One region of the Streptomyces sp. NPDC059009 genome, then DNA from elsewhere that is predicted to be linked to it. Evidence: predicted binding sites of a transcription regulator. Region 1 holds the regulator's gene; the other holds the start of a gene.

What was found. Region 1 encodes HrcA, which represses chaperone genes, less so after heat shock. Its sites were predicted from a motif close to TTNGCACTCNGNNNNNCNGAGTGCNAA; they were not measured.
Region 2: groES (co-chaperone GroES) is a predicted target of HrcA. The motif match lies at 14,336-14,362, and genes of this name have one in related genera.

Annotation. Positions count from the first base shown of each region.
Region 1 is NZ_JBHYJB010000005.1:263,492-268,676, forward strand. Features, by position in the region: gene dnaJ (molecular chaperone DnaJ) at 1-1,092, opposite strand, end outside; gene hrcA (heat-inducible transcriptional repressor HrcA) at 1,093-2,109, opposite strand; gene ACFWYM_RS07600 (MBL fold metallo-hydrolase) at 2,449-3,186, shown strand; gene ACFWYM_RS07605 (DUF3097 domain-containing protein) at 3,197-4,027, shown strand; gene hemW (radical SAM family heme chaperone HemW) at 4,243-5,185, opposite strand, start outside.
Region 2 is NZ_JBHYJB010000003.1:301,867-320,401, reverse strand. Features, by position in the region: gene ACFWYM_RS05075 (serine/threonine-protein kinase) at 1-290, opposite strand, end outside; gene ACFWYM_RS05070 (glycerol-3-phosphate dehydrogenase/oxidase) at 550-2,259, opposite strand; gene ACFWYM_RS05065 (nucleotide sugar dehydrogenase) at 2,489-3,745, shown strand; gene ACFWYM_RS05060 (hypothetical protein) at 3,845-4,390, shown strand; gene ACFWYM_RS05055 (GuaB3 family IMP dehydrogenase-related protein) at 4,477-5,601, opposite strand; gene guaB (IMP dehydrogenase) at 5,719-7,224, opposite strand; gene ACFWYM_RS05045 (sigma-70 family RNA polymerase sigma factor) at 7,412-7,987, opposite strand; gene ACFWYM_RS05040 (response regulator transcription factor) at 8,233-8,844, opposite strand; gene ACFWYM_RS05035 (WhiB family transcriptional regulator) at 9,225-9,554, shown strand; gene ACFWYM_RS05030 (LysR family transcriptional regulator) at 9,608-10,510, opposite strand; gene ACFWYM_RS05025 (MOSC domain-containing protein) at 10,590-11,258, shown strand; gene ACFWYM_RS05020 (SDR family NAD(P)-dependent oxidoreductase) at 11,293-12,066, shown strand; gene groL (chaperonin GroEL) at 12,137-13,765, opposite strand; gene groES (co-chaperone GroES) at 13,883-14,191, opposite strand; gene ACFWYM_RS05005 (polysaccharide deacetylase family protein) at 14,681-15,604, opposite strand; gene ACFWYM_RS05000 (methyltransferase domain-containing protein) at 15,687-16,898, shown strand; gene ACFWYM_RS04995 (MFS transporter) at 16,914-18,338, opposite strand; gene ACFWYM_RS04990 (TetR/AcrR family transcriptional regulator) at 18,434-18,535, shown strand, end outside.

The DNA.
Region 1 (5,185 bases):
CTGCCCCGGCTGGAACTGCCCCGTGGGCCGCTCCTCGCCGCGCGCCTTCGACAGCTCCCGCAGCAGCCGCTCCTGCTCGGGGTCGAGCTTCGTCGGCGTGAGCACCTCGACGTGCACGATGAGGTCGCCGCGCCCGCCGCCGCGCAGGTGCGTGACGCCGCGCCCGTGCAGCGGGATCGACTGGCCGGACTGGGTGCCGGGCCGGATGTCGACCTCCTCCATCCCGTCCAGCGTCTCCAGCGGCACCTTCGTGCCGAGGGCGGCCGCCGTCATGGGGATGGTCACCGTGCAGTGCAGATCGTCGCCGCGCCGCTGGAAGACGGGGTGCGGCAGCTCATGGATCTCGACGTAGAGGTCACCGGCGGGACCGCCTCCCGGCCCCACCTCACCCTCACCGGCGAGCTGGATCCGCGTGCCGTTGTCCACACCGGCCGGGATCTTCACGGTCAGCGTCCGCCGCGAGCGGATGCGCCCGTCGCCCGCGCACTCGGGGCACGGCGTGGGCACCACGGTCCCGAAGCCCTGGCACTGCGGGCACGGCCGCGAGGTCATGACCTGGCCGAGGAAGGACCGCGTGACCTGCGAGACCTCACCGCGACCGCGGCACATGTCACAGGTCTGCGCGGACGTCCCCGGAGCGGCACCCTCACCACTACAGGTCGTACAGACGACCGCCGTGTCGACCTGGATGTCCTTGGTGGTCCCGAAGGCGGCCTCGTCCAGCTCGACCTCGAGCCGGATCATGGCGTCCTGGCCGCGACGGGTCCGCGACCGCGGCCCGCGCTGGGACGCCGTACCGAAGAACGCGTCCATGATGTCCGAGAAGTTCCCGAACCCGCCCTGGCCGAAGCCGCCCGCGCCCCCGCCGCCCGCCTGGGACAGGGGGTCGCCGCCGAGGTCGTAGACCTGCTTCTTCTGCGGGTCGGAAAGGACCTCGTAGGCGGCGTTGATCTCCTTGAAGCGCTCCTGCGTCTTCGGATCCGGGTTCACGTCCGGATGGAGCTCGCGCGCCAGCCTTCGGAAAGCCTTCTTGATCTCGTCCTGGGAAGCGTCGCGGCGCACGCCGAGTACGGCGTAATAGTCCGTGGCCACTTACGACTCCGCCAGGATCTGTCCGACGTAACGTGCCACTGCGCGTACTGCTCCCATCGTTCCCGGATAGTCCATGCGGGTCGGGCCGACCACGCCTAGTTTTGCTACTGCCTCACTGCCCGAACCGTAGCCGACCGAGACCACGGAAGTGGAGCTGAGCCCCTCGTGGGCGTTCTCATGACCGATCCGTACGGTCATGCCCGAATCCGTAGCCTCACCAAGCAACTTGAGGAGCACGACCTGCTCCTCAAGCGCTTCGAGGACCGGCCGGATGGTGAGGGGAAAGTCATGTCCGAAGCGGGTGAGATTGGCGGTGCCGCCGATCATCAGCCGCTCCTCGGTCTCCTCGACGAGCGTTTCCAGGAGGGTGGAGAGCACCGTGGCCACCGTGGCCCGGTCCTCCGCCTCGAAGGACTCCCCGAGGTCCTGCACCAGCTGCGGCACGTCCGCGAACCGGCGTCCGGCGACCCGGCTGTTGAGCCGCGCCCGCAGATCCGCGAGCGAGGTCTCCCCGAACGGGGCCGGGCAGTCGATCATGCGCTGCTCGACCCGGCCCGTGTCCGTGATCAGGACGAGCATGAGCCGCGCGGGAGCCAGCGAGAGCAGCTCCACGTGCCGCACGGTCGAGCGCGTGAGCGAGGGGTACTGCACGACCGCGACCTGCCGCGTCAGCTGCGCGAGCAGCCGTACGGTGCGCCCGACGACGTCATCGAGGTCGACGGCGCCGTCAAGGAAGTGGTGGATGGCCCGCCGCTCGGGGGCGGTCATCGGCTTGACGCCCGCGAGCTTGTCGACGAAGAGCCGGTAGCCCTTGTCGGTCGGGATCCGCCCCGCGCTGGTGTGCGGCTGGGCGATGAACCCTTCCTCCTCGAGCGCGGCCATGTCATTGCGCACGGTGGCCGGCGAGACCCCGAGGCGGTGCCGCTCGGTCAGCGCCTTGGACCCGACCGGCTCCTCGGTCCCCACGTAGTCATGGACGATGGCGCGCAGCACCTCAAGCCTGCGTTCACTGAGCATCCGTGCTCACCTCCGCCTGTCCGTCCACTGGAGCCCCGCTTCCCCGCCCTGGCACTCACCATTGCCGAGTGCCAGCTGTCACCGGGCCAGTGTACGGCCGTGAGGTACGGGCCCGGCAAGGGCGGACCCCCCGATGTCATCCCGACGGGCAAGGCGGGGGCACGGTGGCGACGTCGCTCCGAGGTGGTGGGGGGGGCGGGCGGGAGGCGCGGGCGGGACAGGCGAGCAGGGCGGCATCAGCAGCCGTCCGCGCAGGGGCGTGAACGGGCATGGGCGCAGGTCTGCCCGAGAGTGCGGCTGCCGCCGGGCCCCGTCGGCGCTAGCGTCACCGTTATGGACATCACGCCCGCATGGGACGAGACGGGCTGGGAGCGGCTCACGGCGCGCGTCGGCCGCCGCCGCCTCCCGGCCTGGGACTGCACCGCCGGACTCGTCGTCGGCGACGACGCCGCCCTCATGATCGAGGCGGGCGCCAGCCTGCGCGAGGGCGCCGAGCTCCGCACCCAGGCCCGCACCCTGCTCGGCCCCGGCCGCCGGGTCACCCATCTCGCGCTCACCCACCCCCACTTCGACCACGTCCTGGGCGCGGCGGCCTTCGCGGGGGTGCAGGTGTTCGGCGCGGCGGGCCTGGACACGGCCCTCCTCAAGGGCCGCGACGAGCTGCGCGCGGACGCGGTGCGCCACGGTCTCCCCCCGGACGCCGCGGCCGAGGCCACGGACCTCCTTGTCCACCCCCACCACCTGGTGTGCGGCGAATGGACCCTGGACCTGGGCGGCGGCACCCAGGCCCTGCTCGCCAACATCGGCCCCGGCCACACGGGTTACGACCTGGCGGTCCTCGTCCCCGGCGGCCCCGGCGCACCCGAGGTCGTCTTCTGCGGCGACCTGGTGGAGGAGTCCGGCGAACCCCAGGCAGGCCCCGACGCGATGCCCTCCCACTGGCCCGCCGCCCTGGACCGCCTCCTGGACCTGGGCGGCCCGGACGCGCTGTACGTCCCCGGCCACGGCGCGGTGGTGGACGCCACCTTCGTACGCAACCAGCGCGATGAACTGGCCCGCCGTTTCCGGGTGTCGTAGCGTCTCCCAAATGCGCAGCTACAGCCCCGACTTCACACCCCCGTGGAAGAAGAAGACGCCGCCCCCCGAGGTCCCGGCGGAACAAGACCTGGTGGTCGAGGAAGTCACCACCGGCTTCTGCGGGGCGGTGATCCGCTGCGAGAAGACGGCGCAGGGCCCGACGGTCACGCTGGAGGACCGCTTCGGCAAGCACCGGGTCTTCCCCATGGCTCCGGCCGGCTTCCTCCTGGAAGGCCGAGTGGTGACACTCACCCGCCCCGCACCCGCCTCCACGCCCCCGGCCGTCCCCTCCCGCACGGCCTCCGGCTCGGTGGCGGTGCCGGGTGCGCGCGCACGGGTTGCCCGGGCCGGACGCATCTACGTGGAGGGCCGCCACGACGCTGAACTGGTCGAGAAGGTCTGGGGCGACGACCTCCGCATCGAGGGCGTGGTCGTCGAGTACCTGGAGGGCATCGACGACCTCCCGGCCATCGTCGCCGAGTTCTCCCCCGGCCCCGACGCCCGCCTCGGCGTCCTGGTGGACCACTTGGTCCCCGGCTCCAAGGAGTCCCGCATCGCGGCCCAGGTGAGCAGCGACCACGCCTTGGTGGTGGGCCACCCGTACATCGACGTATGGGAGGCGGTGAAGCCTTCGTCCCTCGGCTTCCAGTCCTGGCCCCGCATCCCCAAGGGCCAGGACTGGAAGACGGGCGTACGCCAGGCCCTGGGCTGGCGCTTCACCAACACGGGCGAGGCATGGCAGCACATCCTGTCCTCGGTCCACACCTACAAGGACCTGGAGCCGGCCCTGCTGGGCAGAGTGGAGGAGCTGATCGACTTCGTAACAGGGGCCCCCGCCTAAACCGTTCCAACGTTCAAGGCAAGGCACGTCCCCCGCTTCCCTACCCCGTCCACCCTTTCCTCCCTCCCCCTCGGGCGCCCTACAGCCCGTCCGGCGTTTGAGGACGAGGCCGTTCAGGCCGATAAGGGGGTCTAGGGGCAAAGCCCCAGGACGGGCGCCCCAGGGGCGACGGAGTCGCCGGATTCGGGAAGGGGCGGGATCGGGGAAGAGAAAACTCAGTCCACCAGATCCCGCACCACCCCATCAGCCAACAACCGCCCCCGAAGCGTCAACACGGCCCGCCCCTCCGCAAAGGGCCCACCCTCCAGCAACCCATCCCCAAGCGCCCGCCGCGCAGCAGCAAGCCCAGCCTCCTTCAGGAGGGACAAGGGAGCCCCCTCCCGCAGCCGAAGCTCCAGCAGCACCCGCTCCACCCGCCGGTCCTCCCCCGAAAGCACTTCCCGCCCAGCCCCCGGCGACCTCCCACCCGCAAGAGCCCCCGCATACGCCCCGGGATGCTTCACGTTCCACCACCGCACACCCCCCACATGGCTGTGGGCCCCCGGCCCGGCCCCCCACCAGTCGGCCCCCCGCCAGTACAGCTCGTTGTGCAGGCACCGAGCGGCCTCCGAGGTGGCCCAGTTGGACACCTCGTACCAAGAGAATCCGGCACCCCCCAGCACCTCATCGGCGATCAGATACCGGTCCGCGTGCACATCGTCGTCAGTCATCGGCACCTCCCCGCGCCGAATCCGCCGCGCCAGCTGCGTCCCTTCCTCGACGATCAGGGCGTACGCGCTGACATGGTCGGGCCCGGCCCCGATGGCCGCCTCCAGGGAAGCCCGCCAGTCGTCGTCGGACTCCCCCGGGGTCCCATAGATGAGATCGAGATTCACGTGCTCGAAGCCCGCGGCCCGCGCCTCCGCGACGCACGCCTCGGGCCGCCCGGGCGTATGCGTACGGTCGAGCACCTTCAGCACGTGCTGCCGAGCGCTCTGCATCCCGAAGGAGACCCGGTTGAACCCGCCGTCCCGCAACGCGCTCAGATACGCCGGGTCGACGGACTCGGGATTGGCCTCGGTAGTGATCTCGGCATCATCGGCAAGCCCGAACTCGTCCCGGATCGCCCCCAGCATCCGTACGAGATCCCCGGCGTCGAGCAGCGTCGGCGTCCCTCCG
Region 2 (18,535 bases), on a different contig from region 1:
TCCTCGTCGACCACGTCGTACACGGTGACCGCGCTGGTGTTGCGGATCCGGGCGATCGCCTTGGCCTCGCGCAACGTACGCGTGATCAGGCGCCGCTTCTCGTCCTCGTCGATGCTGGAGGGGAAGCGCAGTTCCTTGACGGCGACCGTACGGCCGAGCGTCTCGTCCTTCGCGCGCCAGACCGTGCCCATGCCGCCGCGGCCGAGCACTTCTCCCAGCCGGTAGCGCCCGGAGAGGAGACGTTCGCTCTTGTCCTGACGGGCCTCACCCGTCTGCTCCGCGTCCGACATGCGTCCCCTCTGCTTGCTACCGCTGCGACCCGCGCAACCCGCCCTGACAGAGCCTTCATTGTCCCTCACGCGAGGACCGGTCGTCGCCGCGGGTCCTCAGTCCCCCACGAGAACCCGCACACAACCGACACCTGGCGGGCGTTGACCCCGGCCGAGCGCTCCGTCGCTCCTTAACCCCCCTTCACCCAAGCCGAGTTCCCCCTCCCGAGGAACCCTCCACCCCTGCGCCTCCACCCCTGCGTCCCTACCCCGACGAGCCCTACGACAGCGGCACGATGTCCGGCGCCCCGAGCCGCGCCGCGTCCGCCGTCAGGTCGTCCGGCTGCCGCTGGGACTCGCGCTCGGCCTCCACCCGCTTCTCGTAGTGCTGCACTTCGCGCTCGACCTGGTCCTTGTCCCAGCCGAGCACGGGCGCCATCAGCTCCGCGCACTCCCGCGCGCTGCGCGTACCGCGGTCGAAGGTCTCGATCGAAATGCGCGTGCGCCGCGTCAGCACGTCGTCCAGGTGCCGGGCGCCCTCGTGCGACGCCGCGTACACCACCTCGGCGCGGAGGTAGTCGTCGGCGGCCGGCATCGGCTCCCCGAGCGTGGGGTCCCCGGCGATGAGTTCGAGCACCTCCTCCGCCAGCGCGCCGTACCGGTTCAACAGGTGCTCCACGCGCACCACATGAAGCCCTGTCCGGGCGGCGATCCTCGCGCGCGCGTTCCACAGCGCCTTGTAGCCCTCGGCGCCGACGAGCGGAATGTCCTCCGTGACACAGTCGGCGACGCGCTGGTCCAGGCCGTGCACCGCCTCGTCCACCGCGTCCTTGGCCATCACGCGGTACGTCGTGTACTTGCCGCCCGCGACCACGACGAGCCCCGGCGCCGGGTGCGCCACGGTGTGCTCCCGGGACAGCTTGCTGGTCGCGTCCGACTCCCCGGCCAGCAGCGGCCGCAGCCCCGCGTACACTCCCTGCACGTCGTCCCGCGAAAGGGGCACCGCCAGCACGGAGTTCACATGCTCCAGGAGATAGTCGATGTCCGCGCTGGAGGCGGCCGGGTGCGCCTTGTCCAGATCCCAGTCGGTGTCGGTGGTCCCGACGATCCAGTGCCGCCCCCAGGGGATGACGAACAGGACGCTCTTCTCGGTCCGCAGGATCAGTCCGGTCGAGGAGCTGATCCGGTCCTTCGGCACGACGAGGTGGATGCCCTTGGAGGCCCGGACGTGGAACTGCCCGCGCTCGCCGACCATCGCCTGGGTGTCGTCGGTCCACACCCCCGTCGCGTTCACGATCTGCTTGGCGCGGATCTCGTACTCCCCGCCGCCCTCCACGTCCTGCACCCGGGCCCCGACGACCCGCTCGCCCTCCCGCAGAAAGCCGGTCACACGCGCGCGGTTGGCCGCCTTCGCGCCGTACGCCGCCGCCGTGCGCACCAGCGTCGCGACATAGCGGGCGTCGTCCATCTGGGCGTCGTAGTACTGCAGCGCCCCCACCAGCGCATCCTTCTTCAGACAGGGCGCGACCCGCAGCGCGTGCTTCCGCGTCAGATGCCGGTGCATGGGCAGCCCGCGCCCATGCCCCTTGGACATCGACATCGCGTCGTACAGCGCGACGCCCGATCCCGCGTACAGCCGCTCCCAGCCCTGGTGCTGCAGCGGATACAGGAAGGGCACAGGCTTCACGAGATGCGGCGCCAGCCGCTCCAACAGCAGCCCCCGCTCCTTCAGCGCCTCCCGCACGAGCGCGAAGTCCAGCATCTCCAGATAGCGCAGGCCGCCGTGGATCAGCTTGCTGGACCGGCTCGACGTGCCCGACGCCCAGTCCCGCGCCTCCACGATCCCGGTGGACAGACCGCGGGTCACGGCATCGAGGGCGGTGCCCGCACCGACCACGCCCGCGCCCACGACCAGGACGTCGAGCTCCCGATCGGCCATCGACGCCAGTGACTCGGCACGCTCCGCCGGGCCCAGAGTTGCTGTCCTCACCGCTGCCTCCCGTGTGCGATCGGCTGTGGTCGCGCTCACATCATGCCCAGATTCTTCTCGACCTCGCTCCCCTCAGGCGCCACCTGTGGACAACACTCCGAGGTCGGGAGCAGGGCAATGCCGCAAATCGGTCATATTTACTCCTAGTCTGACATTGCGCTCGCCCACCTTGTCCACAGGGCTTGCGCCCACGTCCCGCTCCGGCTACTGGGAAGGACGGCCCACCGCCATGCCCGCAGATCTCGCCGTCATCGGACTCGGCCACCTCGGCCTGCCCCTCGCGCATGCCGCTGTCGCCGCCAACATCGCCACCGTCGGCTACGACCCGAGCCGCGCCACCGACCTCGCCGGCGGCCGTCTCCCCAGCGACGGCGGCGCCGAGGGCACCCTCACCGCCGCCGACGTCCGCCGGATGCTCTCGGGGGGCTTCCGGCCGACCGCCAACCCCGTCGAACTCGGCCGGGTCCGCACCGCCGTCATCTGCGCCCCCGCCCCACCGGCGGCGGACCGCACCCTCGACCTGAGCCAAGTGGCCGACGCCGCCCGCGCCCTCGCCGCACGGCTGCGCCCGCACACCACGGTGATCCTGGAGTCCCCCGTGTACCCGGGCACCACAGAGGAATTCCTCCGCCCCCTCCTCGAAGAGGGCTCCGGCCTGCGCGCGGGCCGCGACTTCCACCTCGCGCACTCCCCCGGCCGCCTCGACCCGGGCAACCGCACTCACGGCTACGCGGGCACCCCCAAGGTGATCGGCGGCCTCACCCCCGCCTGCACCGAGTCGGCCGCCGCCTTCTACGGCCGCCTCACCGACAAGGTGGTCCGCGCGCGGGGCCCCCGCGAGGCGGAAACGGTCCACCTCCTCGAAACCAACTACCGGCACGTGAACATGGCCCTGGTCAACGAGATGGCGGTGCTCTGCCACGACCTCGGCATCGACCTGTGGGACGTCATCCGCTGCGCCGAGACCAAGCCCTTCGGCTTCCAGGCGTTCCGCCCCGGCCCCGGCGTCGGCGGCCACGGCGTCCCCCTCGACATCCCGGGTCCCGCGCGCGGGACCCGCCCCCTGCGCATGGTCGAACTCGCCCAGCAGGTCAACGACCGCATGCCCCAATACGTCATCCAACGCTCGGCGACCCTCCTCAACGAACACGGCAAGTCCGCCCGCGGCGCCCGCGTCCTCCTCCTCGGCGTCACCTACAAGCCCGACCTCGCCGACCAACAGGGCGCCCCCGCCCAGGAGATCGCCACCCGCCTCATGCAGATGGGCGCCACCGTCAGCTACCACGACCCCTACGTGCCGACCTGGAGCATCGTCGGCCACCCGGTCCCCCGCGCAGACTCCCTCTACGAGGCCGCCGCCGACGCCGACCTGACGATCCTGCTCCAGCACCACCGCACATACGACCTCCAGGGCCTGGCGGTAAAGGCCCAACTCCTCCTGGACACAAGAGGCGCAACCCCAGCGGGCGCGGCCCACCGTCTCTGAACCTTCGCGAATTCCCCCTGGGATCGTCAGCGCCGACTGCTACTGTGCGGCCTTTCTGCCGCACATCAGTACGGCGGCTCACACCCCAGGGGGACACGCATGACCCAGCCACCGCAGCAGCCATACGGCCAGCAGCCCCAGCAGCCGTACGGGCAGCAGCCGCAGCAGCCCTACGGCCAGTTCCCGCAGCAACCGCCCCAGCAGGGCGGCTTCCCGCTGCCTCCGCACCCCGCGGCAGCCCGCACCGGCAACGTGGGCCTCGGCATCGGCGTCGCCGTCGTCCTGCTGTTCGTCACGGCGGGCATCTACGGCGCGATCATGAAGGCCGTCGAGCACGAGATCGGCTACGCGGCTTTCGGCGTCGGCGCCGTCATCGGCTTCGCCGCGGGCAAGCTGGGCGGCCGCAACGTCGCGGTGCAGGTGGTCAGCGCCCTGGCCGCCGTGGCCGCCGTGTACCTGGGTCAGCTCACCGGCTACGCGATGGTGCTCGGTGAGGCCGCGGACCAGTCGTTCTTCTCGATCCTCACCGATCACTTCGACGTGGTGAACACGATCTGGAAGGAGAAGAAGGACGCCCTCACCTTCGTCTTCCTCGCACTGGGCGGAGTCTCCGCCTTCTTCGCGGCCAAGCGGGCCGCGGACTAGGCACCGCCGCAGAACGCAGAAAGGGGTTGGGCCCACCTTCCAGTGGGCCCAACCCCTTTTCCGCTCAAGCCGAGCGCAGCGTCACCTCACCGCTTGTGCTGCGCGTCCGCCACCGTCACCTCGACCCGCTGGAACTCCTTGAGCTCGCTGTAGCCGGTCGTGGCCATGGCCCGCCGCAGCGCCCCGAAGAAGTTCATCGAACCGTCCGGGATGTGCGAGGGACCGGTCAGGATCTCCTCGGTCGTCCCGACAGTCCCCAGGTCGACCTTCTTGCCGCGCGGCACGTCCTCGTGGACGGCCTCCATGCCCCAGTGGTGACCCTTGCCGGGCGCGTCCGTGGCGCGGGCCAGCGGGGAGCCCATCATCACGGAGTCGGCGCCGCAGGCGATCGCCTTCGGCAGGTCGCCGGACCAGCCCACGCCGCCGTCGGCGATGACGTGCACGTACCGGCCGCCGGACTCGTCCATGTAGTCACGGCGAGCAGCCGCCACATCAGCCACAGCCGTCGCCATGGGCACCTGGATGCCCAGCACGTTCCGCGTCGTGTGCGCGGCGCCGCCGCCGAAGCCCACCAGCACACCGGCCGCACCGGTCCGCATCAGGTGCAGGGCGGCCGTGTACGTGGCGCAGCCGCCGACGATGACCGGGACGTCCAGCTCGTAGATGAACTGCTTCAGGTTCAGCGGCTCGGCGGCACCGGAGACGTGCTCGGCCGAGACCGTCGTGCCGCGGATGACGAAGATGTCCACGCCTGCGTCGACGACGGCCTTGGAGAACTGGGCGGTGCGCTGCGGGGAGAGCGCGGCGGCGGTGACCACACCGGAGTCGCGCACCTCCTTGATGCGCTGCCCGATCAGCTCTTCCTTGATGGGCGCGGAGTAGATCTCCTGGAGGCGACGGGTCGCGGTCTCCGCGTCGAGCTCGGCGATCTCGTCGAGCAGCGGCTGCGGGTCCTCGTACCGCGTCCAGAGCCCTTCCAGGTTCAGGACGCCGAGGCCGCCCAGCTCGCCGATGCGGATCGCGGTGGCGGGCGACACCACGGAGTCCATGGGAGCGGCCAGGAACGGCAGCTCGAACCGATAGGCATCGATCTGCCAGGCGATCGAGACCTCCTTCGGGTCGCGGGTGCGCCGACTCGGAACGACGGCGATGTCGTCGAAGGCGTACGCGCGGCGGCCGCGCTTGCCGCGCCCGATCTCGATCTCAGTCACGTTGTGGGGCCTTTCCCTCTTGGTCTGCCTGTCCAGTATCCCCGACACACGCGGGAGGGGCGGCCCCGGCAATTCCGGGACCGCCCCTCACCGCGAAGCGCGGCTGCTTCCGGCCGGCTACTTGCGGCTGTAGTTCGGCGCCTCGGTCGTCATCTGGATGTCGTGCGGGTGGCTCTCCTTGAGGCCCGCCGAGGTGATCCGTACGAAGCGGCCGTTCGTCTGAAGCTCCGGAACGGTCCGGCCGCCCACATAGAACATCGACTGGCGCAGCCCGCCCACGAGTTGGTGGACGACGGCCGACAGCGGGCCCCGGTAGGGCACCTGGCCCTCGATGCCCTCGGGCACCAGCTTCTCGTCGGAGGCGACGCCCTCCTGGAAGTACCGGTCCTTGGAGAAGGACTTCTGCTCGCCGCGCGACTGCATGGCGCCGAGCGAGCCCATGCCCCGGTACGACTTGAACTGCTTGCCGTTGATGAAGAGCAGCTCGCCCGGCGACTCCTCGCAGCCCGCGAGCAGCGAGCCCAGCATGACCGTGTCGGCACCGGCGACGAGCGCCTTGGCGATGTCGCCCGAGTACTGCAGGCCACCGTCGCCGATGACGGGAACACCCGCCTCCTTGGCGGCGAGCGACGCCTCGTAGATGGCCGTCACCTGCGGGACGCCGATACCGGCGACCACGCGCGTGGTGCAGATGGAGCCCGGTCCGACACCGACCTTGATGCCGTCGACACCGGAGTCGATGAGTGCCTGCGCGCCGTCACGGGTGGCGATGTTGCCGCCGATGACGTCGACGCCGCTCGCATTCGACTTGATCTTGGCGACCATGTCGCCGACCAGCCGGGAGTGGCCGTGCGCGGTGTCGACGACGATGAAGTCGACGCCCGCCTCGATCAGCGCCTGGGCCCGCTCGAAGGCGTCCCCGGCCACACCCACGGCGGCACCGACGAGCAGCCGCCCCTCGGCGTCCTTCGCCGCGTTCGGGTACTTCTCGGCCTTGACGAAGTCCTTGACCGTGATGAGGCCCTTGAGGACACCGCCGTCGTCGACGAGCGGCAGCTTCTCGATCTTGTGGCGGCGCAGCAGCTCCATGGCGTCCACACCGGAGATCCCGACCTTGCCGGTGACCAGCGGCATCGGCGTCATGACCTCGCGCACCTGACGGCTGCGGTCGGTCTCGAAGGCCATGTCACGGTTGGTGACGATGCCGAGCAGCTTGCCCGCGCCGTCCGTCACCGGGACACCGCTGATGCGGAACTTGGCGCAGATCGCGTCGGCCTCGGCGAGCGTCGCGTCCGGGTGCACCGTGATCGGGTCCGTGACCATGCCGGACTCGGAGCGCTTCACCAGGTCGACCTGGTTCGCCTGGTCGGCGATCGACAGGTTGCGGTGCAGCACGCCGACGCCGCCCTGCCGCGCCATGGCGATCGCCATGCGGGACTCGGTGACCTTGTCCATCGCCGCGGACAGCAGCGGGACGTTCACCCGCACGTTCTTCGAGATGTACGAGGAGGTGTCGATCTGGTCCGGCGCCATGTCGGACGCGCCGGGCAGCAGCAGCACGTCGTCGTAGGTCAGCCCGAGTGTCGCGAATTTCTCGGGCACTCCGTCGACGTTTGCAGTCATGACACCTTCCCCAAATGGCCTTGATCGGTGCGGATGTCCATGCTAACGGGATCCGAGGGTGTCTCATTCCACGGGCAAGATCATCGACAAGCTTTGTACGTTCATACGGCAACGACGCCCGTCGTACACGCGCCCGGAACCGCCCGCGACCGCCGCCGGCCGACCACTCTGCCCGGCTCCTGCCCGACTACTGCTCGGCCAGGGCCCGCAGCCTGCTCAGCGCCCGGTGCTGGGCCACCCGCACCGCGCCCGGGGACATCCCCAGCATCTGCCCGGTCTCCTCGGCGGTGAGGCCGACGGCGATCCGGAGCAGCAGCAGCTCGCGCTGGTTCTCCGGAAGGTTGGCGAGGAGCTTCTTGGCCCACTCGGCGTCGCTGCTCAGCAGCGCCCGCTCCTCCGGGCCGAGCGAGTCGTCCGGCCGCTCGGGCATCTCGTCCGAGGGCACCGCCGTGGAACCGGGGTGCCGCATCGCCGCCCGCTGCAGATCCGCGACCTTGTGCGCGGCGATCGCGAAGACGAACGCCTCGAAGGGCCGTCCGGTGTCCTTGTAGCGCGGCAGCGCGAGAAGGACCGCGACGCACACTTCCTGCGCCAGGTCCTCCACGAAGTGCCGCGCGTCGCCCGGGAGTCGGGACAGCCGGGTGCGGCAGTAGCGCAGCGCGAGAGGGTGGACGTGGGCCAGGAGATCGTGCGTGGCCTGCTCGTCGCCCTCCACGGCGCGAAGGACGAGGGCACCGATCACCGTCGTCTTGTCATCGCGCATCGGTCCATGGTGCCTTGGCGCCGATTGATCCGTGGCACCGCGTCCGTAGTTGTGCACCGAAGCGTTATGAGTAGGTGCGCCAGAACTCATCCTGTGCGCCTCCCCCTCCCGCTCGACCGACTCGTCCCCGAGGAACTCCACACCTCAAGGATGCGGCATCGGCGGCGAAACAAGGAGCGGGCGTCCGTCGCCCCGCCCACCAGCACGCGGCGGGCGGGGATCGCCGAGCCCCCGCTGCGACACACCTAGCGGACCAGGCCCCAGCGGAATCCGAGCGCCACGGCGTGCGCACGGTCCGAGGCGCCGAGCTTCTTGAACAGCCGCCGGGCGTGCGTCTTGACCGTGTCCTCGGAGAGAAAAAGCTCACGCCCGATCTCGGCGTTGGACCGGCCGTGACTCATGCCCTCGAGCACCTGGATCTCCCGCGCGGTGAGCGTGGGAGCGGCCCCCATCTCGGCGGACCGCAGCCGCCTCGGGGCCAGCCGCCAGGTGGGGTCGGCGAGCGCCTGCGTCACGGTCGCCCGCAGCTCCGCGCGCGAGGCGTCCTTGTGCAGATAGCCGCGGGCCCCGGCGGCGACCGCGAGCGCGACCCCGTCCAGGTCCTCGGCGACGGTGAGCATGATGATCCGCGCACCGGGGTCGGCGGAGAGCAGCCGCCGAACGGTCTCCACGCCGCCCAGTCCGGGCATGCGTACGTCCATCAGAATCAGGTCCGAGCGGTCGGCGCCCCAGCGGCGGAGGACTTCCTCGCCGTTGGCCGCCGTCGTCACGCGCTCGACGCCGGGCACGGTCGCGACCGCGCGGCGGAGCGCCTCTCGGGCAAGCGGGGAGTCGTCGCAGACGAGGACGGATGTCATGGCCGCCCTCCGCAGCTGATGCGCGTCACCTTGAGCCTCCAGGCTGTACTTATTCGTCACCTGTGCGGTTGACGCTCTCGGACACCTGCCCGAGCGCTTGTTCTTTCAACCGCCTCCGCACTCTCAACGATGGTCACTCGAAAGAGTTACGGGTCGGGCGGCCGCCTTCGGCACTCTACGTGAGGGCGCGGACACAGTGCAGACAGCGCAAGAGACCCTCAAGGTTTCATCACAAGCTATGCCCCATTTAGCCCTTTTTCTTCCCTTTTGCTGGTGTCTGTGGCTAGATTCGCAATGAGTCATATTTTCATCTCCTTAGATAGTAGATGTACGGTCATGGGCACCGTATCCGCGTCAGAACGGCTACCAGGAGACAAGCAATGGCAGATTTCTCCCGCCTTCCCGGACCGAACGCAGATCTCTGGGACTGGCAGCTCCTCGCGGCCTGCCGCGGGGTCGACAGCTCGCTCTTCTTCCACCCGGAGGGCGAGCGCGGAGCGGCGCGGAGCGCTCGCGAGAACTCGGCCAAAGAGGTCTGCATGAGGTGCCCGGTACGGGCGGAGTGCGCCGCGCACGCACTGGCGGTACGCGAGCCCTACGGAGTGTGGGGCGGACTCACCGAAGACGAGCGCGAAGAACTCATGGGACGCGCCCGCAACCGGCTCGTCACGGCCTCCGCGTCCAGCGGCAGCGCCTTGTCACGCAACTGAAGGAACGTTTCTTCTAATAGCCGGTCACGGCGGGCCTCCGCCGGCTCTCGAGGTCAGCGGGCGGCGGCGCGGGCGAGGTGGTCGAGCGTCGCGGCCACGGCCGGCACCTGGGCCAGATCGGGCAGCGTGAGGGCGACGATCTCCCGCTGCACCGCCGGCTCCACCGTCACCGCACGGGCCCCCTTGGGACGTACGGACTCGATGGCGAGCTCCGGCAGGACGGCGACCCCGAGGCCCGCGCCCACCAGGCCGATCACCGCCGGGTAGTCGTCGGTCGCGAAGTCGATGCGGGGCGTGAAGCCCGCGCTCTCGCAGACCTCGACCAGCTGGCGGCGGCAGCGGGGGCAGCCCGCGATCCACGGCTCGTCGGCGAGTTCCCCGATGGTCACCGAGTCCGCCTTGGCGAGGCGGTGGCCCTCGGGCACCAGGCCGACGAGCCGGTCCGCGAGCAGCGGGCGCACCACGAGGTCGTCCCACTCCTCGGCGCAGGTGCCGTCGGCGCGCTCGTAACGAAAGGCGAGGGTCACGTCGCAGTCGCCCTCGCGCAGCATCTCGACCGAGCGCGGCGGTTCGGCCTCCACGAGGGAGACGCGGGTGCCGGGGTGGGCGGCGCGCAGGGCGGCCAGGGCGCTCGGGACCAGCGTCGAGCTGCCGCTGGGGAAGGAGACGAGGCGGACCCGGCCCGCGCGCAGGCCGGCGATGGCCGCGACCTCTTCCTCGGCCGCGGTCAGCCCGGCCAGGATCCCCGCGGCGTGCCGGACGAGGGCCTCGCCCGCCTGCGTGAGCCGCATCTCGCGGCCCGTGCGGATCAGCAGCGGGGTGCCCGCCGAGGTCTCCAGGGCCTTCATCTGCTGGCTCACCGCGGGCTGGGTGCAGCCCAGCTCACGGGCGGCCGCCGAGAAAGAACCGGTGGCGGCCACGGCGCGCAGGACACGGAGATGGCGGGCTTCGATCACCCCTTGAGCATAAGTGAGCCTTGGGCAGGGCGCGAAATATCGCGTCGACGCTTTGAGCCTGCTCGCCTAGCCTGCCTCTATGAAGCTCCTCTCCGTGAACCTGGGCCGGGCCACCTCCTCCGCACACACCGACGCCCCCTCGGGGACCACCGGCATCGACAAGCAGCCGACGGCGGACCGCGTGCATGTCTCCGCGCCCGGGCCGAAGGGCGTCGCCGGCAGCGGCCTCGCCGGGGACGACGTCTGTTTCCGCCGGGTGCACGGCGGCGACGACCAGGCGGTCTACGCGTACGCCCGCGAGGATCTCGACGCATGGGAGCGCCTGCTCGGGCGGCCGCTCCCCAACGGCTCCTTCGGCGAGAACCTCACCACCATCGGGCTCGACGTGAGCGGCGCGAAGATCGGCGAGCGCTGGCGGGTCGGCTCGGAGCTGCTGCTCGAGGTGACCAGTGGGCGCATTCCCTGCCGTACGTTCCAGGGGCACCTGGGTGAGCGGGGGTGGGTGCGGCGATTCACTCAAGAAGGCGTTCCCGGGGCCTACTTCAGGGTCATCGAACCGGGCGACATCCAAGTGGGCGACGCCGTCGAGATCGTGCACCGGCCGGACCACGAGGTCACCGTCGCCCTGCAGTTCCGGGCGGTCACCACGGAGCGGACGCTGCTGCCGCGGATGCTCGCGGCGGGGGACGCGCTGCACCCGGAGACCCTCGCGGACGCCCGTAAGTACGTCGCCCAGCAGGCTGGTTGACCCTCCGTCACCGTCCAGTCATTAGCCTGGGCGCATGACTACGGCTCTGATTACGGGATCCACGGCCGGTATCGGCGCCGCCTTCGCGCGCCGCCTGGCCGCCGACGGACACAACCTCGTCCTGGTGGCGCGCGACACGAAGCGGCTGCGGGAGCAGGCGACCGAGCTGCACGACCGGCACGGCATCGAGGCGGAGGTGCTGACCGCCGATCTCTCGACGGACGAGGGCATCGCCGCCGTCGAGGAACGCCTGTCCGACCCCAGGAACCCGGTCGACCTGCTGGTCAACAACGCCGGCTTCGGCAACAAGGGCCGCTACCTGGAAGTGCCGATGGCCGACGAGCTGACGATGCTCAAGGTGCACTGCGAGGCGGTGCTGCGGCTGACGACGGCGGCGATCGAGTCGATGCGGCCGCGCGGGCGCGGCGGGGTGGTGAACGTGGCGTCGGTGGCGGCGTTCGTGCCGCGCGGCACGTACGGCGCGTCGAAAGCCTGGGTCGTGCAGTTCACCCAGGGCGCGGCGAAGGACCTGGCGGACTCCGGGGTGCGGCTGATGGCGCTCTGCCCCGGCCTGGTCCGTACGGAGTTCCATCAGCGGGCCGGCATGGGCACGGACAACATCCCCAAGTGGATGTGGCTCGACGCCGACAAGCTGGTCGCGGCGGCCCTCTCCGACCTGGCCCGCGGCAAGTCCCTGTCCATCCCGGACCCGCGGTACAAGGCGATGATGGGCGTGGTGAAGGTGACGCCGAGGGCGCTGATCGGCGGGATCACTTCGCGTACGGGGCGCAAGTACGGCCCCCGGTAAGGACGTTGACCGACGCACCGAGGCCCGGCACCCCCGAAGGGGCGCCGGGCCTCGTCGCTGAACCCGTGGGTCAGTGGGCGTGCCCGTGACCGTGGCCGTGACCGGCCTCGGCCTCTTCCTCGGCCGGCTTCTCGACGACCAGGGTCTCGGTCGTGAGGAGCAGGGAGGCGATGGACGCGGCGTTCTCCAGGGCGGAGCGGGTCACCTTGACCGGGTCGATGACGCCGGCCTTGACCAGGTCGCCGTACTCGCCGGTGGCGGCGTTGAAGCCGAAGCCCTTGTCGAGCTCCGCCACCTTGGAGGTGATGACGTAGCCCTCGAGGCCGGCGTTCTCGGCGATCCAGCGCAGCGGCTCGACGACGGCGCGGCGGACGACGGCGACACCGGTGGCCTCGTCGCCGTCCTTGCCGAGGGAGCCCTCGAGGACCTTCGCGGCGTGGACGAGCGCGGAGCCACCACCGGAGACGATGCCCTCCTCGACCGCGGCGCGGGTCGCGGAGATGGCGTCCTCCAGACGGTGCTTCTTCTCCTTCAGCTCCACCTCGGTGGCGGCGCCGACCTTGATGACGCACACGCCGCCGGCCAGCTTCGCGAGGCGCTCCTGGAGCTTCTCGCGGTCCCAGTCGGAGTCCGTGGCCTCGATCTCGGCCTTGATCTGGTTGACGCGGCCCTCGACGTCACCGGCGTTGCCGCCGCCGTCGACGATGGTCGTGTCGTCCTTGGTGATGGTCACGCGGCGGGCGGTGCCGAGCACGTCCAGGCCGACCTGGTCGAGCTTGAGGCCGACCTCCTCGGCGATGACGGTGCCGCCGGTGAGGGCGGCCATGTCGCCGAGCATCGCCTTGCGGCGGTCGCCGAAGCCGGGGGCCTTGACGGCCACCGCGTTGAAGGTGCCGCGGATCTTGTTGACGACGAGGGTGGAGAGCGCCTCGCCCTCGACGTCCTCGGCGATGATCAGCAGCGGCTTCGAGGAGCCGGCCTGGATGACCTTCTCGAGCAGCGGCAGCAGGTCCTGGATCGAGGAGATCTTGCCCTGGTGGATGAGGATGTACGGGTCCTCGAGGACGGCCTCCATGCGCTCCTGGTCCGTCACGAAGTACGGCGACAGGTAGCCCTTGTCGAAGGCCATGCCCTCGGTGAAGTCCAGCTCCAGACCGAAGGTGTTGGACTCCTCGACGGTGATGACACCGTCCTTGCCGACCTTGTCCATCGCCTCGGCGATGAGCTCGCCGACCTGCGTGTCCTGGGCGGAGAGACCGGCGACGGCGGCGATGTCCGACTTCTCGTCGATCGGACGGGCGGTGGCGAGGAGGTCCTCGGACACGGCCTTGACCGCGGCGTCGATGCCCTTCTTCAGGGCGGCCGGGGAGGCACCGGCGGCGACGTTGCGCAGGCCCTCCTTGACCAGGGCCTGGGCGAGCACGGTGGCGGTGGTGGTGCCGTCACCCGCGATGTCGTTGGTCTTGGTCGCCACCTCCTTCACCAGCTGGGCGCCGAGGTTCTCGTACGGGTCCTCGACCTCGACCTCGCGGGCGATGGTGACACCGTCGTTGGTGATCGTGGGGGCGCCGAACTTCTTGTCGATGACGACGTTGCGGCCGCGGGGGCCGATCGTCACCTTGACCGTGTCGGCAAGCTTGTTGACGCCGCGCTCGAGGGCGCGACGGGCGTCCTCGTCGAACTTCAGGATCTTCGCCATGGGAGCGGTTCAGCCCTCTCGGAAAACTGGGTCAAAAACGAAGCTGCGCCCCTCGCCGCCCGGCGTCAGCGGGGTGGCCAGGGGCGCAGCTCTTCAAAGCATTCGCTTCGAGGTGAATTACTTCTCGACGATCGCGAGCACGTCGCGGGCCGAGAGGACGAGGTACTCGTCGCCGTTGTACTTCACCTCGGTGCCGCCGTACTTGCTGTACAGCACGACATCGCCGACCTTCACGTCGAGCGGAAGGCGCTCGCCGTTCTCGAAGCGGCCCGGGCCCACGGCGAGGACGGCGCCCTCCTGGGGCTTCTCCTTCGCGGTGTCCGGAATGACCAGGCCAGAGGCCGTGGTCTGCTCGGCGTCGAGCGGCTGGACCACAATGCGGTCCTCGAGCGGCTTGATGGCAACCTTGGAGCTGGTGGTCGTCACGATCCGACCTCCCCCTTCGGAGATCTCACGGGGTTAACTGTCTGAGGTGGCGACCAGGTGGATCCGTCGTCGCGGGTGCCGGACCTGCCCGTCGCTATTGGCACTCTCCAGTGGGGAGTGCCAGGCCCGAGACTAGGACGACGATTAGCACTCGGTCAAGCGGAGTGCCAATTGGCTAACGCCGTGTTTATCGGTGAGTGGGGCGCCCCACCGGGGCGGGGGTCTCCTCGGGGGTCGGCTCGGCCCTTGCGGGGCAACGGCCACGCTCCCGCGATGGTGCCTTCGCCGGGGTGGGTTCCGCCGTGCGGAGCGGCCGCCCGCAGCGAGACGGCTCGCTCCCCGGCTTGCCCTTCCGCGGCACCTTCTGGGCCGCCTTCCTGCCCAGCCTCTCGATCGGGTCCACCGAGTCCGCGCACGCGGTGAGTGCGGGCGCGAGCACCGCGGTCGCCAGCAAGCCCGCCAGCAGTCTGTGCGCCCGCGCCCGCCGCGTCACAGGTAGTCCTCCAGCCTGGCCACCGCGTACCCCTTGTCCGTCACCGTCTTCATGACCCGGCGGATCATGTCGGGCATCGTGCCCTTCCAGTCCTCACGCCCCCGGAAGTGCGTGAGGATGATGTCGCCGGGGTGCAGGTCCCGGTCCCACTCGCGCCACTCCATGTGGTCGACGAATGCTTCGGACGCCCACAGTGGCACCGCTTTGATGCCGCAGGACTTCGCGGCGCGCAGCGTGTCCTGGTTGTAGTTGCCGTACGGCGGGCGGAAGAGCTGGGGGCGCTTGCCGTAGTGCTTGCGGATCACGTCCTGCATGCCGCAGATCTCGCGCCGCTGGCCCTCGTACGAAAGCCCGGGCAGATAGCGGTGGTTGAGGGTGTGGTTGTTGAGGGTGACCCCCCGGTCCTGCATCTTCTTGAAGTAGCCGTAGTCCTCCTTGACCAGGTAGTCGCTGAGGAACGCGGTGTAGGGGATCTTCAGTTCGCTCATCATCCGCAGCAGCGCCGGGTCCTTCTCGGCGCCGTCGTCCATGGTGAGGAAGACGACCTTCTCCTTGGTGGGGACGGTCGTGAAGACGGGCGGCAGGTGCGCCTGGCCGCGGACCTCGAAGCCCTTGCGGGTGGCGATGTGCGGCTTCTTGGCGGGCGGGCGGGGCGCGGCGAGGGGGGTCCTGGCCAGGCCCCAGTGCTTCGCGGCGGCGGCCCGCTGGGCCTGGGCGACGCGCAGCTTGTGGGCGTAGCTGTCGAGGGCGCGGGCCGGCGGGGCCTTGAGGGGCTGCTGGCCGGGGGCGGGGCGGACGGCGTCGCCGTCGTCGGACGCACAGCCCGAGACGATCGCGGTGAGGGCGAGAGCGGCCACGGTGGCGTACACCGGGAGCGTCTGCTTTCTGGCTCTTTTGTCGTTTTGTCGTACTAGTTGCATGGCGCCGGATCCTCGCAGCTCACAGCCCTGCAGCCGGGCCGACACCGCCACCGGACGCGCACCATCCACCGACTGGCCCACAATGGGCCGGGTGAACGACCAGCTCTCCCCCGCATCGGAATTCGCCGCGCTGCTCACCCCCGAGGGCCGCGCCCTCCTCGACGAGGTACGGGACGTCGAACCGGCCGGGGAGCTGGCCGCGGCCACCCGCCTGCGCCGCACGCACCCGGCGCCGCTGGTCTCGGCGGCGCTCGCGCAGGCGCGGCTTCGGCAGCGGGCGGTGGCGAAGTTCGGGGCCGAGGACGCGGCCCGGATGTTCTTCACGCCGGACGGCGTCGAGCAGTCAACGCGCGCCTCCGTCGCCATGTACCGCGCCGAGTGCTTCCGGGCCCGGGGCGTACGGAGCGTGGCCGACCTGTGCTGCGGGATCGGCGGGGACGCGATCGCCCTCGCGCGTGCCGGGATCTCCGTGCTCGCCGTCGACCGTGACCCGCTGACCTGCGCGGTCGCCCGCGCCAACGCCGAGGCCCTTGGTCTTGCCGAGCTGATCGAGGTCCGCGAGGCGGATGTCACCGAGGTCGACACGTCCGCGTACGACGCGGTCTTCGTGGACCCGGCGCGCAGGGGTGGACGCGGGCGGATCTTCGACCCCGAGGCGTACTCCCCGCCGCTGTCCTGGGCGATCGAGGCAGCCCGCAAAGCCCCCCGCGCCGCGCTGAAGATCGCCCCCGGCATTCCCCATGAGACGGTCCCCGCCGAGGCGGAGGCCGAGTGGATCTCCGACAGGGGGGACGTGAAGGAGGCCGTGCTCTGGTTCGGCGCCGACGTGACACCCGGGGCCCGGCGGGCGATGCTGCTGCCGTCGCTGGCCGGCATCTGGGCGTCGCCCGAGACCATGCTGCCCAACCCCGAAGTGCGGCCCGTGGGCCGTTACCTGTACGAGCCCGACGGCGCCGTCATCCGTGCCCACCTGGTCGCCCAGGCCGCCGAGGAGGTGGCGGGCGGGCTCATCGACGAGACCATCGCGTACGTCACCTCCGACGAGTGCCACCGCTCCGCGTACGCCACCACGTACGAGATCACCGATCAACTGCCCTTCAACGTGAAGAAGTTGAAGGCGCTGCTGCGGGAGCGCGAGGTCGGGATCCTGACCGTCAAGAAGCGGGGGTCCGCCGTCGAGCCGGAGGAGCTGCGCAAGAAGGTGAAGCCGCAGGGGCGGAACGCGGCGACGGTGTTCCTGACGCGGGTGGCGGGGGCGCCGACGATGCTGGTCGGGCACCCCCTCCACGGCTAGGCCCCCAGCAGGGCCCTAAGTACGGGACTTGTGCAGCGCGGCCGTCGCCAGCGCCGCCGCCGCGAGCAGCGCCGCCGACACCGCGAACGCCGTGGCATAGCCGTCCGCGAGCGCGGCCGGGCCCGGCCGGTCGCCCGAGGTGTGGGCCGCGACGGTCGCCAGGGCCGCGAGGCCGAGTGAACCGCCCAGCTGGCGGGAGCAGTTGAGCAGCCCCGCCGCCATGCCGGTCTCCTCGACGGCGACGCCCGACGTGGCCGCCGCACCGAGGGGCACGAAGCACATGCCGGTGCCGACGCTCGCCACGAGCGAGGGGCCGAGGACCGAGCCCGCGAACGTGCCGCCCGCCTCGGCGGTCAGCGCGAACCACAGGAACCCGGCCGCCCCCAGGAGCCCCCCGGTCACCAGCAGCGCCCGCTCCCCGAACCGGCCCACGGCGCGCGCCGCCGCGGTGGACCCGGCGACGACGCCCACGCAGAACGGCAGGAAGGCGGCACCGGCGCGCGTGGGCCCGTACGACAGGACCTCCTGGAGGTAGAGCGAGGTGAAGTAGAACGCGGCGAACTGGCCCGCGGACATCAGCAGTGCGAAGGCGTTCGCGGAGAGCACCGGGCGGCTGCGCAGCAGCCCCGGGCGGAGCAGCGGGGTGCGCTTGCGGGTCTCGACGGCCACGAAGGCGGTGAGCAGGGCGGCGCCCGCGAGCAGCGTGGTGAGGGTGGTGGCGGAGGTCCAGGCGTGGGTCTCGGTGCGCACCAGGCCGAGGACGAGCACCGACGTCCCGGCCGTGACCAGGAGTCCGCCGACGAGGTCGAGGCGGGGCGCGGGGTGGGTGCGGCGGTCGGCGGGGACGGCGCGCGGGGCGACGGCGAGGGCGGCGAGCACCACCGGGACGTTGATCAGCATGACGGAGCGCCAGCCCGCCCAGTCGGTGAGCAGCCCGCCGCCCATGACGCCGACGGCGCCGCCGAGCGCGCCCACGGCGCCCCACAGGCCCATGGCCCGCGAACGGGCCGGACCCGCCGGGTAGTTGACCGTGATGAGGGCGAGCCCGACCGGGGCGAGCGCCGCCGCACCCACGCCCTGCACCGCCCGCGCGGCGATGAGCTGGCCCGGCGTACCGGCGAGGCCGCCGACGAGGCTCGCGGCGCCGAAGACCGCGAAGCCCCACATCAGGGTGCGGCGGCGCCCGATGACGTCGGCGAGCCGCCCGCCGAGCATCAGCAGGCCCCCGAAGGCGAGGGCGTAGGCGTTCACGACCCAGGTCAGGGACCCGTCCGCGAAGCCGAGGCCGGCGCCGATGTCGGGCAGGGCGATGTTCACGACGGACACGTCGAGGGAGACCAGGAACTGCACGGCGAGCAGCACCGGAAGCAGCCAACGGCCGGGCAGGGAAGGGGAGTTCACCCCGGTCGCGGACACCTGTGGGTTCACTTTCTGCGTCATGCCGCGGAGATTACTATACGCGTATAGAAATTGTCTCGGGCGGTGTCGGGGCGACACCGGGACGGGGCGTGGCGGGCAGGCGGGAGAATGGCCGCGTGGCAGCTGAAGCAGCGGAGAACGGCAAGGCCAGGCGCCCCGTCGGCCGCCCCCGGCGGATCGAGGCCGGGGCGATCGTGGACGTCGCGCGACGGATCCTC